2 linked regions of the Tenggerimyces flavus genome follow. The protein of the gene in region 1 interacts with the protein of each later gene in a pairwise test. Links are inferred from orthologs where the notes say so. Each region holds a gene or a part of one and is shown on either strand. Other genes may lie near its edges.

Region 1 (6,638 bases):
GTCGCCAACGTCCCGACGAAGGGCACCAGGACGCTCTACGGAACGGTCGGCGACGCCTTCGCCTGGCTGAGCATCGCGGCCCTCGCCGTCCTCGCCGTCCTCGCGGCGGTCGCCGTCGCCAGGAGGACACGAAACCGCGCCTGACCAGGCTCCATGCCGGATCTTGGGATGCTGTGCGAGAGTGAATGAATGACTGTGGGCGGGATCATCGACATCGAAGGACCGTGGAAGCACCGCTGGGTCGCGGCGAACGGCGCTCGTTTCCATGTCGCGGAGGTGGGCGATGGCCCGCTCGTGGTCTTCCTGCACGGCTTTCCCGAGTTCTGGTGGGCGTGGCGGCACCAGCTCCCGGCCCTCGCCGACGTCGGCTACCGCGCGGTGGCGATGGACCTGCGGGGGTACGGGGGTTCGGACAAGACGCCGCGAGGCTATGACCCGGTCACACTGTCCGGCGACGTCGCCGGCGTGATCCGTTCGCTCGGCGAGACGAACGCCGTGGTCGTCGGCCACGGCTGGGGCGGGTACGTCGCCTGGGCGACCGCCGTCTACCACCCCTCCCAGGTCCGCGGACTCGCCGTGGCGGGCGCGCCGCACCCGCTGCGGATGCGGCGGGCGGCGTTCCGGGACCGGCAGCAGTTCAAGAAGGCCGGCCACGTGGTCTCGTTCCAGCTCCCGATCGTCCCGGAGCGCCGCCTGATGGCCGACGGGGCGGCGATGGTCGAACGGCTGCTCCGCAAGTGGGCGGCACCCGGCTCGACGTTCCCCGACGCCGAGGCCGCGGCGAAGTACAAGGCCGCACTCCAGCTCTGGCCCGCACCCCACTGCGCGCTGGAGTACTACCGCTGGCTGGTCCGCGCGACGTACCGTACCGACGGCCGCCGCTTCGCCGCCCGCATGAAGGAGCCCGTACGCCAACGCGTCCTGCAACTGCACGGCGCGCTGGACAGCTCGGTGCTCCCGTCGACTGCGGAGGGATCGGCCGAGTACGTCGCCGGCCCCTACCGCTGGCGCCTCCTGGAAGGTGTCGGCCACTTCCCGCACGAGGAAGACCCCGACGCGTTCAGCAAGGAACTGATCGACTGGCTGGACTAGGCCCCGCCGCCCGTTTGAATGAAGGGCACCTTCATTCAATAGGTTCGAGTGAAGGTGCCCTTCATTCAAAACGCCTGCGGGGCTAGGAGCAATCGCCGGTTGACACGCGGTCGGTTGCTCGGGCGCCGGCTTGGGCGTCTGGCGTGACCTCGTCGACGGTCAGGGCGTAGCCGGTGTTCGAATCCTCAACGGACGCTGCGAAAACGACGCCCGACACGTTGCCCTCAGGCGTGACGAGCGGGCCGCCGGAGTTGCCGGGGCGCACCTGGGCGTACAGCGAGAACACCTCGCGGACGACCTCGCGCTCGCCGTAGATGTCCGGACCACGCAGCCGCTGCTCGGCGCGGATCCGCGCCGGGCCGGCCCAGAACGGGTCGTTGCCCGGATAGCCCATCACCGCACCCTGGTCGCCGGCCGAGCCGTTCGGGTCGAGCCGCAACTCCTCCAGGTCCAGCCCCGGCACCTCGAGAACGGCGATGTCGCGCTCGGGGTTGTAGAGCACGACCTCCGCGTCGTACGTCTCCCCCGCCCGCGTCTCGATCGTCGGCGACTCCACCCCGGCCACCACGTGGGCGTTCGTCATCACCCGTTCCTTGGCGTACACGAAGCCCGACCCCTCCAGCGACCGCGAGCACCGCAACGCCACGCCGAGCACCCGCACCACTGAGTCGCCGGCGGCCCGGATCTCAGGATCCCGAAGCACACCGGCGTCCGGCGGCTGCGCGGGCGCGATGCTCTCCGCCGCGAACGGCTCGAGGTAGCGCGGGAACAGGTTCGGGTCGACCACGCGGCTGAACGCGAGCAACCCCTGCTCGGCGACGCGCGGCATCACCTTGTCGACCGCGGTGAGGATCTCCGACGACCGCACCACCCGCGCCAGTGTCCCCAGCTGCGCGGAAGCGATAGCCGACCCGAGGATCCACGCGACCACCAGCAGCGCGATCACGCTCAGCACCGAGCCAGCGCTCGAGTCGATCGCGTGCGCCAGTCGCCAGGTCACCTTCGAACGAAGCTTCGCCCCGATGCTCGACAGGATCGCCTGCCCCACGAGCGCGACGACCACGACAATCCCCAACGCGGCAAGGGAAATCGTCATGCTCGGCTCGAATCTGTTCAGGATCAGCGGCGTCAGCAGTACGCCGACGAGCCCGCCACCCACCAGCCCGACGACGCCGAGCGCGCCGATCAGGAAGCCCTGCCGGAAGCCGGAGACGCCGTACGCGATCGCGACCAGCACCAGGATGATGTCGAGGAGGTTGAAGCCGAGCACCGTCATCGGTTCGGCTCCCGCCGCCGGGTCCGCCCCGCGAGCTCGACCAGGTGTGCCGGAAGGTCCTCGACGCGGCTTCGGTCCCACGGGAGTTCCCAGCCCGTGAGCGAGAACAGCTTGTCCAGCACGCCGCCGGTGAAGCCCCAGACGATCAGGCCGGCGACGGCGAACGCCGGGCCGACGAAGCCCATCGGATGCCGCACACGGAGCCGGTTGGCGGGGTCGAGCAGGTCGGAGAGCGGTACGCGGTGGACGGACGCGACCTCGGCCTCGTCGACCACCCCCACCTCCGACGGCTTCCGCCACCAGCCGAGCACCGGCGTGACCAGGTAGCCGGACGGTGGAACGTACAGGTCGGGCAGCCGCCCGAACACCTCGATGCCCGCGGGATCGGCGCCGGTCTCCTCCTCGGCTTCGCGCAGCGCCGCGGCGACCGGGCCGGCGTCGTCGGGATCGACGCGACCGCCGGGGAACGCGGGCTGGCCAGCATGGCTGCGCAACGTATGGGCGCGCTCGATCAGCAGGATGTCCGGCCCATCCGGACCCTCGCCGAACAGCAGCAGGATCGCCGACGCCACCCCACCACCGTCGGCCGGGATGCCACGCGCGAAGTCGACCGTGCTGGCCGTCTCCGCGACCTCGAGAACGGGCCTGAGCCAGCCCGGAAGCGTGGCCGGCCCGCTGTCGACGTTCATGTCGGCCTCAACGTCCGACTCCCCCTCCGGGTGCCCGTCCGGCGTCGTCACGGCTGGACCCCCAGGTACTTGGCGACGTCGGCGTCCAGCGCGGCCTGGGTCTTGTACGGGACGTGCGCGATGTGCTCGACCTTGCCGTTCGCCGCGACGAAGACCGTGGCGGGCAAGCCGACCGCCAGGCCGAACGGGCCACGCAGCTCGTTCTCGGCGTCGACGAGCTGCGGATAGCGCAGGCCGAGCACCTTGGCGAGCTCCAGCGCCAGGTCCGGGCGGGGGTCGGCGTGGTCGATGCCGACGACCGCGACCTTCGCGGCAGCGCGGGCGTGCAGTTGCTGGAAGAACTTCGCCTCGGTCCGGCACGGCGGGCACCACTGGGCCCAGATGTTGAGGACGACCGGCTTCTTCAGCTGGGCGGCGAGGTCGGGCAGGCGTACGTCCGGCCCGCCGCCGAGGCAGCCGAGCGTCACGTCCGGGAGGCCTTCCTTCACCGCCTCGCCCTTCGCCGCGGGGGCGGCCGGGCAGTCGGCGATCGCGGCGGCCTTCTTGAGCGCGGCGAGGTCCTGCTGCTGAGCCTGCTTGGTCGGCGCGGGCGGAGCCGGAGCGGGCGTGGGCGCAGGCGTACAGGCGACCGCCGCCACCGCTACGACCACGAATCCCCCCAACCACTTCCAGCTCATGGCGCCGCGATGGCCTCCGCCGACGTCTTGACCAGCTTCGCCGCGGTCTTCGGGTCGGTCGGCCCTTCCCCGTACGACGGGCACAGCTCCGCGAGCGAGCACGCGCCGCACGCCGGCTTGCGCGCGTGGCAGCGGCGCCGGCCGTGCCAGATCAGCCGCTGCGACATGTCCGTCCAGTTCTTCTTCTCGATCAGCTCACCGACCGCGTGCTCGATCTTGACCGGATCCTTCTCCTCGGTCCAGTGAAACCGGTGCACGAGGCGTTGGAAGTGCGTGTCGACGGTGATGCCGGGGACGCCGAACGCGTTGCCCAGCACGACGTTCGCGGTCTTGCGGCCGACGCCGGGGAGCGTGACGAGGTCCTTCAGCTTGCCCGGGACGGCGCCGTCGAAGTTGTCCACGACGGCCTGCGCCATGCCCATGATCGACTTGGTCTTCGCGCGGAAGAAGCCGAGCGACTGGATGATCGTCTCGATCTCCTCGGGGTTCGCGGCGGCGAGATCGGCGGGCGTCGGGTACTTCGCGAACAGCGTCGGCGTGATCTGGTTGACGCGCTTGTCGGTGGTCTGCGCGGACAGGATCGTGGCGACGAGCAGCTCGTACGGGTTGGTGAAGTCCAGCTCGCAGTGCGCGTCGGGGTACTGCTCGCCGAGGAGCACGTTGATCTTCCGCGCCCGACGTACCAGCCCGATCCGGGTCTCGTTCTTGCGCGACCGCTTCCTGATCGGCGGCGCGCTGGGCTCGGCCTTCTTGGCGGCCGTCTTGGCCACCTTCTTCGCTGCCGTCTTCGCCGCGGGAGGAGTCACCGAGCCAGCCTAAGCCGCCCCGCCGACACTCGTCGTGGCGGGCCGTGCCCGAGCGTGCCGAATTCAGTGTCTGAAGACTTGGACCGGCCGAATCAGCCATTCGGCAGATGACGAGGCAGAATGTGACCCGTCACACTGAGCATGGCCGCCCTGACTGGAGGATCCGCGTGAACCGCGTGGTTGACGACGTACTGCGCCAGGCGCCGATGTTCAGCGCACTCGACGACGAAGCCGCCTCGGCGCTCCGCGACGCGATGCAGGAGGTGCGCCTGCGCCGCGGCGAGGCGCTGTTCCATGAGGGTGATGCCGGCGACCGGCTGTACGTGGTCGTCGACGGCAAGCTCAAGATGGGCCGCACCTCGTCCGACGGCCGGGAGAACCTGCTCTCCGTGCTCGGCCCGGGCCAGATGTTCGGCGAGCTCTCCCTCTTCGACCCAGGCCCGCGGTCCTCGACCGTGAGCGCCGTCACCGACGCGACGCTGCTCGCGCTCGGGCAGGAGCAGCTGATGGACTGGCTGCGCGGCCGGCCCGAGGTGGCCCGGTCCCTGCTGCTGCAGCTCGCCTCGCGCCTACGGCACCTGAACGAGGCCGTCGCCGACCTGGTCTTCTCCGACGTGCCCGGCCGCGTCTCGAAGGCTTTGTTGGACCTCGCGCGGCGCTTTGGCAAGTCAGCGGACGACGGCATCCACGTGCACCACGACCTCACCCAGGAGGAGCTCGCCCAGCTCGTCGGCGCCTCCCGGGAGACCGTCAACAAGGCGCTCGCGGACTTCGTCAGCCGGGGCTGGATCCGGGTGGAGCAGCGCGCGGTCGTGATCCTCGACGTCGAACGGCTCCGTCACCGGGCCAAGTAGTCCAGCTGGGCCCGCACCGACCGTTCGGCGGCGGGCCACAGCGCGCGGTCCACGTCGGCGTACACCCGTTCGACGACGTCCTGCGCCGTCGTCGCGCCGGCGGCGACGGCCGCGCGCACCTGGGCCAGCCGCTCCTCGCGGTGCGTCAGGTAGAAGTCGAGGACCTCGGCGGGCTTCGTCACGGTCGGGCCGTGGCCGGGCAGCAGCTCCTGGACGCCCTCGTTCTCCACGAGAGTCCGCAGCCGCTGGAGCGAGGTGAGGTACGGCGCCAGCGCGCCGTCTGGATGCGCCACCACCGACGTCCCGCGGCCGAGCACGGTGTCGCCGGTGAACAGCGACGAGGACGCGGCGTACCAGAACGCGACCGAGTCCGAGGTGTGCCCGGGAACGTGCAGGACCCGCAGCCCCGCGACCGACTCCCCGTCGACCAGCGGGGCGCCGCCGGCGGCGCAGAAGCCGTCGTCCCAGGCGCGCACGGGGCAGTCGAACGCGGTGGCCGCCTCGGAGTGGTCCTGGTGCCCGTGCGTGAGCAGCACCAGCGTGACCTCGCCGGCCGCCTCCCGGACGCGCGCGAGATGTCCGTCGTCGAGCGGCCCGGGATCGATCACGACGCCGCCCGGGAGGATCCAGGTGTTGGTGCCCTCGAGCGTCATCAAGCCGGGATTGGGCGCGAGGCAGAGCTTCATTGGTCGAGTCCGACTCGCTCAGTTTCGCGGTGCATTGCGAACCACCCCTCTGTCAGCGGCATGACCGATGTCCAGGGAGCTTCTTCGACGAGTCGGACTCGACTCCCATCGACCATCGCGCCTCCCCGGACTCGTCGAGCAGCACGGTCGGCGCCACGCGTACCACCTCGTGCGCCCGGGCGAACTCCATCGCGGCGGCGACGGTCGGCAGCTCGGCCAACGTCTCCAGCATCACCGCGGTCGGCGGCATCATCCGCATCTCGCCGCGCTCGACCGACGCCTCGACGTCGACCGGCCGGATCCACGCCACCCGGTCCGCCTCGGTCGAGACGTCCCGGGTGAGCTGCCCGGTCGGCAGGGCGGCGAAGTAGAAGTAGGTGTCGAAGCGCCGTTCCTCGGCGTCCGGCGTCACCCAGTGTCCGGCGTGCGCGAGCAGGTCCGAGCGCAGGACGAGCGAACGCTTGGCGAGGAACTCCGCGAACGACATCGCCCGGCCCACCAGCGCCATCCGGTCGGCCTCGAAGTCCTCGCCCGTCGTGTCCGCGACGACCTCGGCCG
Region 2 (7,032 bases), 5.7 Mb from region 1 along the record:
CCAGCGGCGCGCCCGTGTGGCTGAAGATCAGCGCCACGTCCACCTTGCCGGCACGGAGCAGGTCCAAGCCCACCGCGGGGTGCGCGTCGACGAGGTTCAGCTCGATGCCCGGATACAGCTGGGACAGCTCCGTGGCCGCCTTCGGCACCAGCGTGCTGAGGACGGTCTGAAAGCCCGCCAGCCGTACGCGTCCCGCCCGCAGCCCCACCCGCGCCGCCAGCTCGACGGCGGCCGCGTCCAACCGACCCAGGATCTCGGTCGCCCGCTGCGCCAGCAGCTCCCCCTCGGGAGTCAGCCGGATCCCGCGCCCCACCCGCTGAACGAGCTTCGCCCCGGTCGCGACCTCCAGGCGACCGAGATGGTGACTCACCGATGGCTGGGAGTAATGCAGCTCTTTCGCCGCTTCTGTCACCGATCCATGGCGGGCAACCGCGTCCAGCACCTTCAAGCGAGTCACGTTGAGCACAGATCAAGTTTATCTATGAAAACCGTTCCGATTTGGCATTGGACGACATCACAGGGCGCGGCCATGATCGGAAGGTTCGACGCCCTCCGAGGAAAAGAGCTCCAACGCCATGTCGCTCGCACGCGTCCACAACTTCGCCATCTCCCTCGACGGCTTCGGCACCGGCTTCGGGCAGAGCAAGGAGCTCCACTTCGGCCATGCCGGCGACCGGCTGCACCAGTGGATGTTCGGCACCCAGTCCTGGCAGCGGACGAGCGGCAGTCGCGGGGTCGACAACGTCTTCGTACGCGACACCGACGTCAAGATCGGCGCGGAGATCATGGGCGCCGGCAAGTGGGGTCACCCCGGGTGGGAGGACGACCCCGACTGGAAGGGCGCGTGGGGGCCCAACCCGCCGTTCCACACCCCGGTCTTCGTCCTCACCCGCCACCAGCGCGAGCCGATCGAGATGGAGGGCGGCACGACGTTCCACTTCCTCGACACGACGCCCGCCGAGGCGCTCGAGACCGCCCGCAAGGCGGCCGACGGCAAGGACGTACGCATCGGCGGCGGAGCCACAGTGATCCGCGCGTTCCTCGCCGCCGGGCTCATCGACCACATGCACCTCGTGGTGGTCCCGATCCTGCTCGGGCGGGGCGTACGCCTGTGGGGCGAGGACATCGAGGGCATCGAGAAGGACTACGTGATCGAGTCGACACCCTCGCCCAGCGGCGTCACCCACGTGACTTTCACGCGCAAGGCCTAGCCAGCGAGGAACGAGAGCCGCACTCCGCGCTCGGGGTTGTCGACGTTCGTGTCCACCAGGCACACCCGCTGCCAGGTCCCGAGCTCCAGCCGCCCGCCCAGCACCGGCAACGTCGCGTACGGGGCGACGAACGCCGGCAGCACGTGGTCGCGGCCGTGCCCGGGCGACCCGTGCCGGTGCGACCAGCCGAACGACGGCGGCAGCACATCGCGCAACACCGCCAGCAGATCGGAGTCCGACCCCGCGCCCGTCTCGATGATCGCCACCCCCGCCGTCGCGTGCGGGACGAAGACGTGCAGCAGCCCGTCGCCACCCGAAGCGGCGCCAGCGAGGAACCGTTCGCACTCCCCGGTGAGATCCACGACACGTTCGCTCGAACCCGTTCGGACCGACACCAGTGAGCTACGCATGACCGCCGAGGCTAGCGAGCGTCGGGTCGGCGTCGTCGACCCCCACCGCATAGGGTGGGTGCCGCCCTCGCCCGCGCTCCGCACACGGACGTGACGTTGTCGCGCCGACGGGAGAGTATGGGAGCGAGAGAGAACGACGAGAAAGAGGGACCGCCGTGGCTTCCGGAGCAGAGCGTAGGCCCATCATCACAGATGGTCTCCCCACCCAGCTCCCAGACATCGATCCTGACGAGACCCGTGAGTGGATCGAATCGCTTGATGCCGTCCTCGACGAGCGCGGACAGGAACGTGCGCGCTACCTGATGCTGCGGCTGCTCGAGCGCGCCCGGGAGAAGCAGGTCGGCGTGCCCGCGTTGCGGAGCACCGACTACCTGAACACGATCCCGCCCGACAAGGAACCCTGGTTCCCCGGCGACGAGTACGTCGAGCGCCGCATCCGCGCGTACATCCGCTGGAACGCCGCGATCATGGTCTCGCGCGCCAACCGCAAGGGCCTGGAGGTCGGCGGCCACATCGCCACGTACCAGTCCGCGGCGAGCCTGTACGAGGTCGGCTACAACCACTTCTTCCGCGGCAAGGACCACCCCGGCGGCGGCGACGCGGTCTTCTTCCAGGGCCACGCCTCCCCCGGCATCTACGCCCGCGCGTTCCTCGAGGACCGGCTCACCGAGGACCACCTGAACGCGTTCCGCCAGGAGGTCTCGCACGGCCTCGGCGGCGGCCTGTCGAGCTACCCGCACCCGCGGCTGATGCCGAACTTCTGGGAGTTCCCCACGGTGTCGATGGGGCTCACCGCGGTCGACTCGATCTACCAGGCTCGGTTCAACCGCTACCTGCAGAACCGCGGCATCAAGGACACGTCCGACCAGCACGTGTGGGCGTTCCTCGGCGACGGTGAGATGAGCGAGGTCGAGTCGCTCGGCGCGATCGGTGTCGCCGCGCGCGAGGAGCTCGACAACCTCACGTTCATCGTCAACTGCAACCTGCAGCAGCTCGACGGCCCGGTCCGCGGCAACGGCAAGATCATCCAGGAGCTCGAGTCGTTCTTCCGCGGCGCGGGCTGGAACGTGATCAAGGTGATCTGGGGTCGCGACTGGGACCCGCTGCTCGCCCAGGACGTCGACGGCGTGCTCGTGAACAAGATGAACACGACGCCGGACGGCCAGTTCCAGACGTACTCCGTCGAGACCGGCGCGTACATCCGGGAGAACTTCTTCGGCGCCGACCCGCGGCTGCGCAAGATGGTCGAGGGGCTCACCGACGACGACCTGCGCAAGCTGTCGCGCGGCGGGCACGACTATCGCAAGGTGTACGCGGCGTTCAAGTCCGCGCGTGAGCACGTCGGTCAGCCGACCGTCATCCTCGCCCACACGATCAAGGGCTGGACGATCGAGTCGCTGGAGGGCCGCAACGCGACCCACCAGATGAAGAAGCTGACCAAGGACGACGTCAAGCGCTTCCGCGACCGGCTCTACCTCCCGATCTCCGACAAGGCGATCGACGAGAACGACCTGCCGCCGTACTACCACCCGGGCGCGGACTCCGACGAGATCGCGTACATGCGCGAACGTCGCCGTCAGCTCGGCGGGTTCCTGCCGGAGCGGCGAGTACGCCCGAAGATGCTCAAGCTGCCGGGCGACCCCGCGTACTCCGAGCTCAAACGCGGGTCGGGCAAGCAGAAGGTCGCGACGACGATGGCCTTCGTCCGGCTGCTCAAGGACCTGATGAAGGACCCCGAGATCGGGCCGCGGTTCGTGCCGATCGCGCCGGACGAGTTCCGTACGTTCGGCATGGACTCGATGTTCCCGACGGCCAAGATCTACGACCCGTTCGGGCAGACGTACGAGGGTGTCGACCGCAAGCTGCTGCTGTCGTACAAGCAGTCGGAGAAGGGCCAGCTGCTGCACGAGGGCATCTCCGAGGCCGGCGCGATGGGCTCGGTGCTGGCGGCGGGCACGTCGTACGCGACGCACGGCGAGCCGATGATCCCGGTCTACATCTTCTACTCGATGTTCGGGTTCCAGCGGACCGGCGACTTCATGTGGGCGTACGGCGACCAGCTGGGGCGCGGGTTCCTGATCGGCGCGACGGCAGGCCGGACGACGTTGACCGGTGAGGGCCTGCAGCACGCGGACGGGCACTCGCAGCTGCTCGCGTCGACCAACCCGGCGGCGGTGTCGTACGACCCGGCGTTCGGTTTCGAGGTCGCGCACATCGTCAAGGACGCCTTGCAGCGGATGTACGGGGCGACCGAGGAACACCCGCACGGCGAGGACATCTTCTACTACCTGACGGTCTACAACGAGCCGATCTCGCAGCCGGTCGAGCCGGAGAACGTCGATGTGGACGGGATCCTGCACGGCATCCACCTGTACGCGCCGTTCGACGGCGAAGCGGACGAGCGGACGCCGCGGGCACAGCTGCTCGCCTCGGGCGTGGGCATGCCGTGGGCGCTGGACGCGCAGCGGCTGCTGTACGAGGAGTGGGGCGTGGCGGCCGACGTGTGGTCGGTGACGTCGTGGAACGAGCTGCGGCGCGACGCGGTCAACGCCGAGCGCTGGAACCTCCTGCACCCGGACGAGGACCAGCAGGTCCCGTACATCACCGCGAAGCTGACCGGCACGCCCGGCCCGGTGGTCACGGTGTCGGACTGGATGCGGGCGGTGCCGGACCAGATCGCGCGCTGGGTTCCGAACGACTACACGTCGCTGGGCACGGACGGCTGGGGCTTAGCGGACACCCGGCCCGCGGCACGCCGGTACTTCAACGTCGACGCCCCATCCGTCGTCGTCGGCACGTTGGCGGCACTGGCCCGCCGGGGCGAGGTGAAGGCGGAGACGGTCGCCGAAGCGGTGAAGCGCTACCAGATCGACGACCCGACGGCGGTCCGCGACGTCGCCCAAGAAGGCGGCGACGCCTGAGCATCGCCCGAACAAGCTGAGACCGGCTCCCACTCGTCTTCGAGTGGGAGCCGGTCCGCGTCTGGCGAGTGATCATGTCCGTGATCATGAAGGGAAACCGGCGCATGGCACGGGTTTGGCTTCATGATCACGTACATGATCACCGGGTTCTACGGCCGGCGGGGGCCGCAGGGAGTGATCTTGCCGTACTGCTTCTCGGGTTGGTCACCCGTCCAGGTGAACGTGGCGACGGAGCGCACCTCGGTGTTGGGCCCGCACGTGTACACGCTGGTGTCGGCGCCGTCCCACTCGTCCCGCCAGCCGTCGCCAAGGTCCTGGTTCCACTTGACGTTCGCCCACGCGCCGCCGTTCACCCGTCGCTGCATGTGGAGGTACTCGACCTTGACCTTGAAGTCTTCGCCGCCGTCGCGGTCGGTGATGGTCGCGCGCGCGATGACGTTGTGCCCACCTTGCGGCACGATCTTGGTGCAGGTGACGACCGCCCAGCCGTCGCAGACCTTGCCCACCACCGCGGCCGAGGCGCTGCCGGCGCTCAGTCCGACCAAGCCAGTCCCCAGCGTGAGCGCGGCCATGGCCGTACCCACCACCTTCTTCCAACCGAACTTCACCATCGTTGTCCCTCCACTAGACGAGGCCCCCGAACGTCGGCGAGACCGGTAAGGATCGAACCGTGAGCCCGGCCGAAACACCACGAAGTGAACCGGCAGCTTGACCGGCAACTTTCCGCACCGTGGGCTCCACGGCCTACAATCCGCGCGAGGGTCGGGGGTCTTATGGATGGCACGAGGTCTGCTCTCGCCGAGGCGCGGCGGGTCGCCGGGCTCACCCAGGAAGAGCTGGCCGAACGAGCGGGGCTGAGCGTCCGCAACATCAGCAACATCGAGCGCGGCCGGGTCAGTCGGCCGCGCCGCGCGTCGCTGGAGGCGCTCGCCACGGCGCTCGGTCTCGATCCGGGCCGCCGCGACGAGCTGATCGCGCACTACCGGCGGGGTACGACGATGCCGGACGGAGTTCGCCCGGCGCAGCTGCCACCGGCCAGGGCCACGTTCACCGGCCGGGCCAGCCAGCTCGACCGGCTGGACAGCGAGCTGGCCGCCGGCCCGACGATCGTGATCATCGATGGCGCGGCGGGCGCAGGGAAGACCGCGTTGGCCGTCCGCTGGGGGCACCGGGTCCGCGACCGATTCCCCGATGGCCAGCTCTACGTCGACCTGCACGGATTCGGGCCGACACCGCCGGCCGATCCGTGGGCCGTGCTCGACGGCTGGATCCGCCAGCTGGGGCCTGACGTGGACGGCGTGCCGAGCACACTCGAGGCGAGCGCGGCGTTGTACCGCAGCCTGCTCGCCGGACGACAGCTCCTGATCGTGCTCGACAACGCGCGTTCCGCCGAGCAGGTGCGGCCGCTGCTGCCACCCGTACCCGAATGCTTCGTCGTCGTGACAAGTCGAGACGAGCTCCGCGGCTTGGCCACCCGCGAGGGCGCACGACGCGTCAGCGTCGGCCCGCTCGAACCGGGCGAGGCGACCGAACTGCTGGCCCGGTCGATCGGTGCCGACCGCGTCGAGCGCGAGGCGCAAGCCGCGGCGGAGATCGCCGAACGGTGCGGTTGGCTGCCACTGGCGGTCAGCATCGTCAGCGATCGCGCCGTCCGGGACCACGGGTTCGTGTCCCTCGCCGACCTCGCGGCCGAGCTGGCGGAGGTCTCGGCGCGGCTGGATGTGCTGGACGCGAGGGATGGCGATCCGGCGACGAGCGTGCGCGGGGTGTGCTCGTGGTCGTACGACGCGCTGGACGCGGACGCGGCGCGGATGTTCCGGGCGCTCGCGCTGCACCCAGGCGACGACTTCGACGTCCTGGAAGCGGCCGCGCTCGCGAAGCTCGACGCCGCCAAGACGCACCTGCTGCTCGACCGGCTCACCGCCGGGCACCTGCTGGAGCGGAGGACCGCGGGGCGATGGACGTTCCACGACCTCCTCCGGGAGTACGCCGCCGAGCTGGCCGGGGACGTCGACCCTCCCGAGGTCCGGACCGCGGCGGTCGACCGGCTGCTCGACCACTACCTGGCCGGGATCGCGGCGATCCCCGGCGTGGAGGACGGCGGCCTCGAGTCGGAGTGGCTCGGCTCCCACCGCACGAACGTGATCGCCGGCGCCAGGCGGGCCGTGGAGCTCGGCCGGGACGACTTCGCGGTGGCGGTGTCCGCGGCGCTGGCCCGGCACCTGGACGGAGGCGGCTTCCACAACGACGCGAAGCTCCTGCACGGCTACGCAGCGGGCACCGACGATCCCGTCGCGGCCAGCACCGCCTACCGCAGGTTGGGCGTCGCCTGCGACCGGCTCGGACAGAGCAGCGAGGCGCTCGCGCACTTCCGTCGAGCATGGGAGCTCGCGAGCGCCAGCGGCGACGATCCCCTCGCGCTGAGTGCCAGCCACAACGTCGGCATCGCGCACTGGCGGCTGGGCGAGTTCGACCGTGCGGCCAAGGAGC

The links.
Region 2: the proteins of nth (region 1) and aceE interact in binary tests that used the Escherichia coli proteins (3 or more experiments, as listed by UniProt). The link is inferred for Tenggerimyces flavus from one-to-one orthologs.

The regions. Positions count from the first base shown.
Region 1 is NZ_JAFBCM010000001.1:161,344-167,981, forward strand. Bases 2,576-5,477 are described here. They hold nth (endonuclease III), read right to left. Parts: upstream 4,421-5,477; coding sequence 3,731-4,420; downstream 2,576-3,730. Other genes in these bases: JOD67_RS00855 (NUDIX hydrolase), read right to left, coding at 2,576-3,108; JOD67_RS00860 (TlpA family protein disulfide reductase), read right to left, coding at 3,105-3,734; JOD67_RS00870 (Crp/Fnr family transcriptional regulator), read left to right, coding at 4,717-5,394; JOD67_RS00875 (MBL fold metallo-hydrolase), read right to left, coding at 5,379-5,477. In the rest of the region: JOD67_RS00840 (apolipoprotein N-acyltransferase), read left to right, coding at 1-144; JOD67_RS00845 (alpha/beta fold hydrolase), read left to right, coding at 190-1,092; JOD67_RS00850 (MarP family serine protease), read right to left, coding at 1,175-2,368; more of JOD67_RS00855, read right to left, coding at 2,365-2,575; more of JOD67_RS00875, read right to left, coding at 5,478-6,080; JOD67_RS00880 (NUDIX hydrolase), read right to left, coding at 6,133-6,638. UniProt on the Escherichia coli protein: DNA repair enzyme that has both DNA N-glycosylase activity and AP-lyase activity. The DNA N-glycosylase activity releases various damaged pyrimidines from DNA by cleaving the N-glycosidic bond, leaving an AP (apurinic/apyrimidinic) site.
Region 2 is NZ_JAFBCM010000001.1:5,872,785-5,879,816, forward strand. The notes cover bases 1,447-4,742. They hold aceE (pyruvate dehydrogenase (acetyl-transferring), homodimeric type), read left to right. Parts: upstream 1,447-1,776; coding sequence 1,777-4,542; downstream 4,543-4,742. Other genes in these bases: JOD67_RS27660 (YjbQ family protein), read right to left, coding at 1,447-1,621; JOD67_RS27670 (hypothetical protein), read right to left, coding at 4,692-4,742. Outside these bases: JOD67_RS27650 (LysR family transcriptional regulator), read right to left, coding at 1-466; JOD67_RS27655 (dihydrofolate reductase family protein), read left to right, coding at 576-1,211; more of JOD67_RS27660, read right to left, coding at 1,208-1,446; more of JOD67_RS27670, read right to left, coding at 4,743-5,153; JOD67_RS27675 (ATP-binding protein), read left to right, coding at 5,316-7,032. UniProt on the Escherichia coli protein: Component of the pyruvate dehydrogenase (PDH) complex, that catalyzes the overall conversion of pyruvate to acetyl-CoA and CO(2).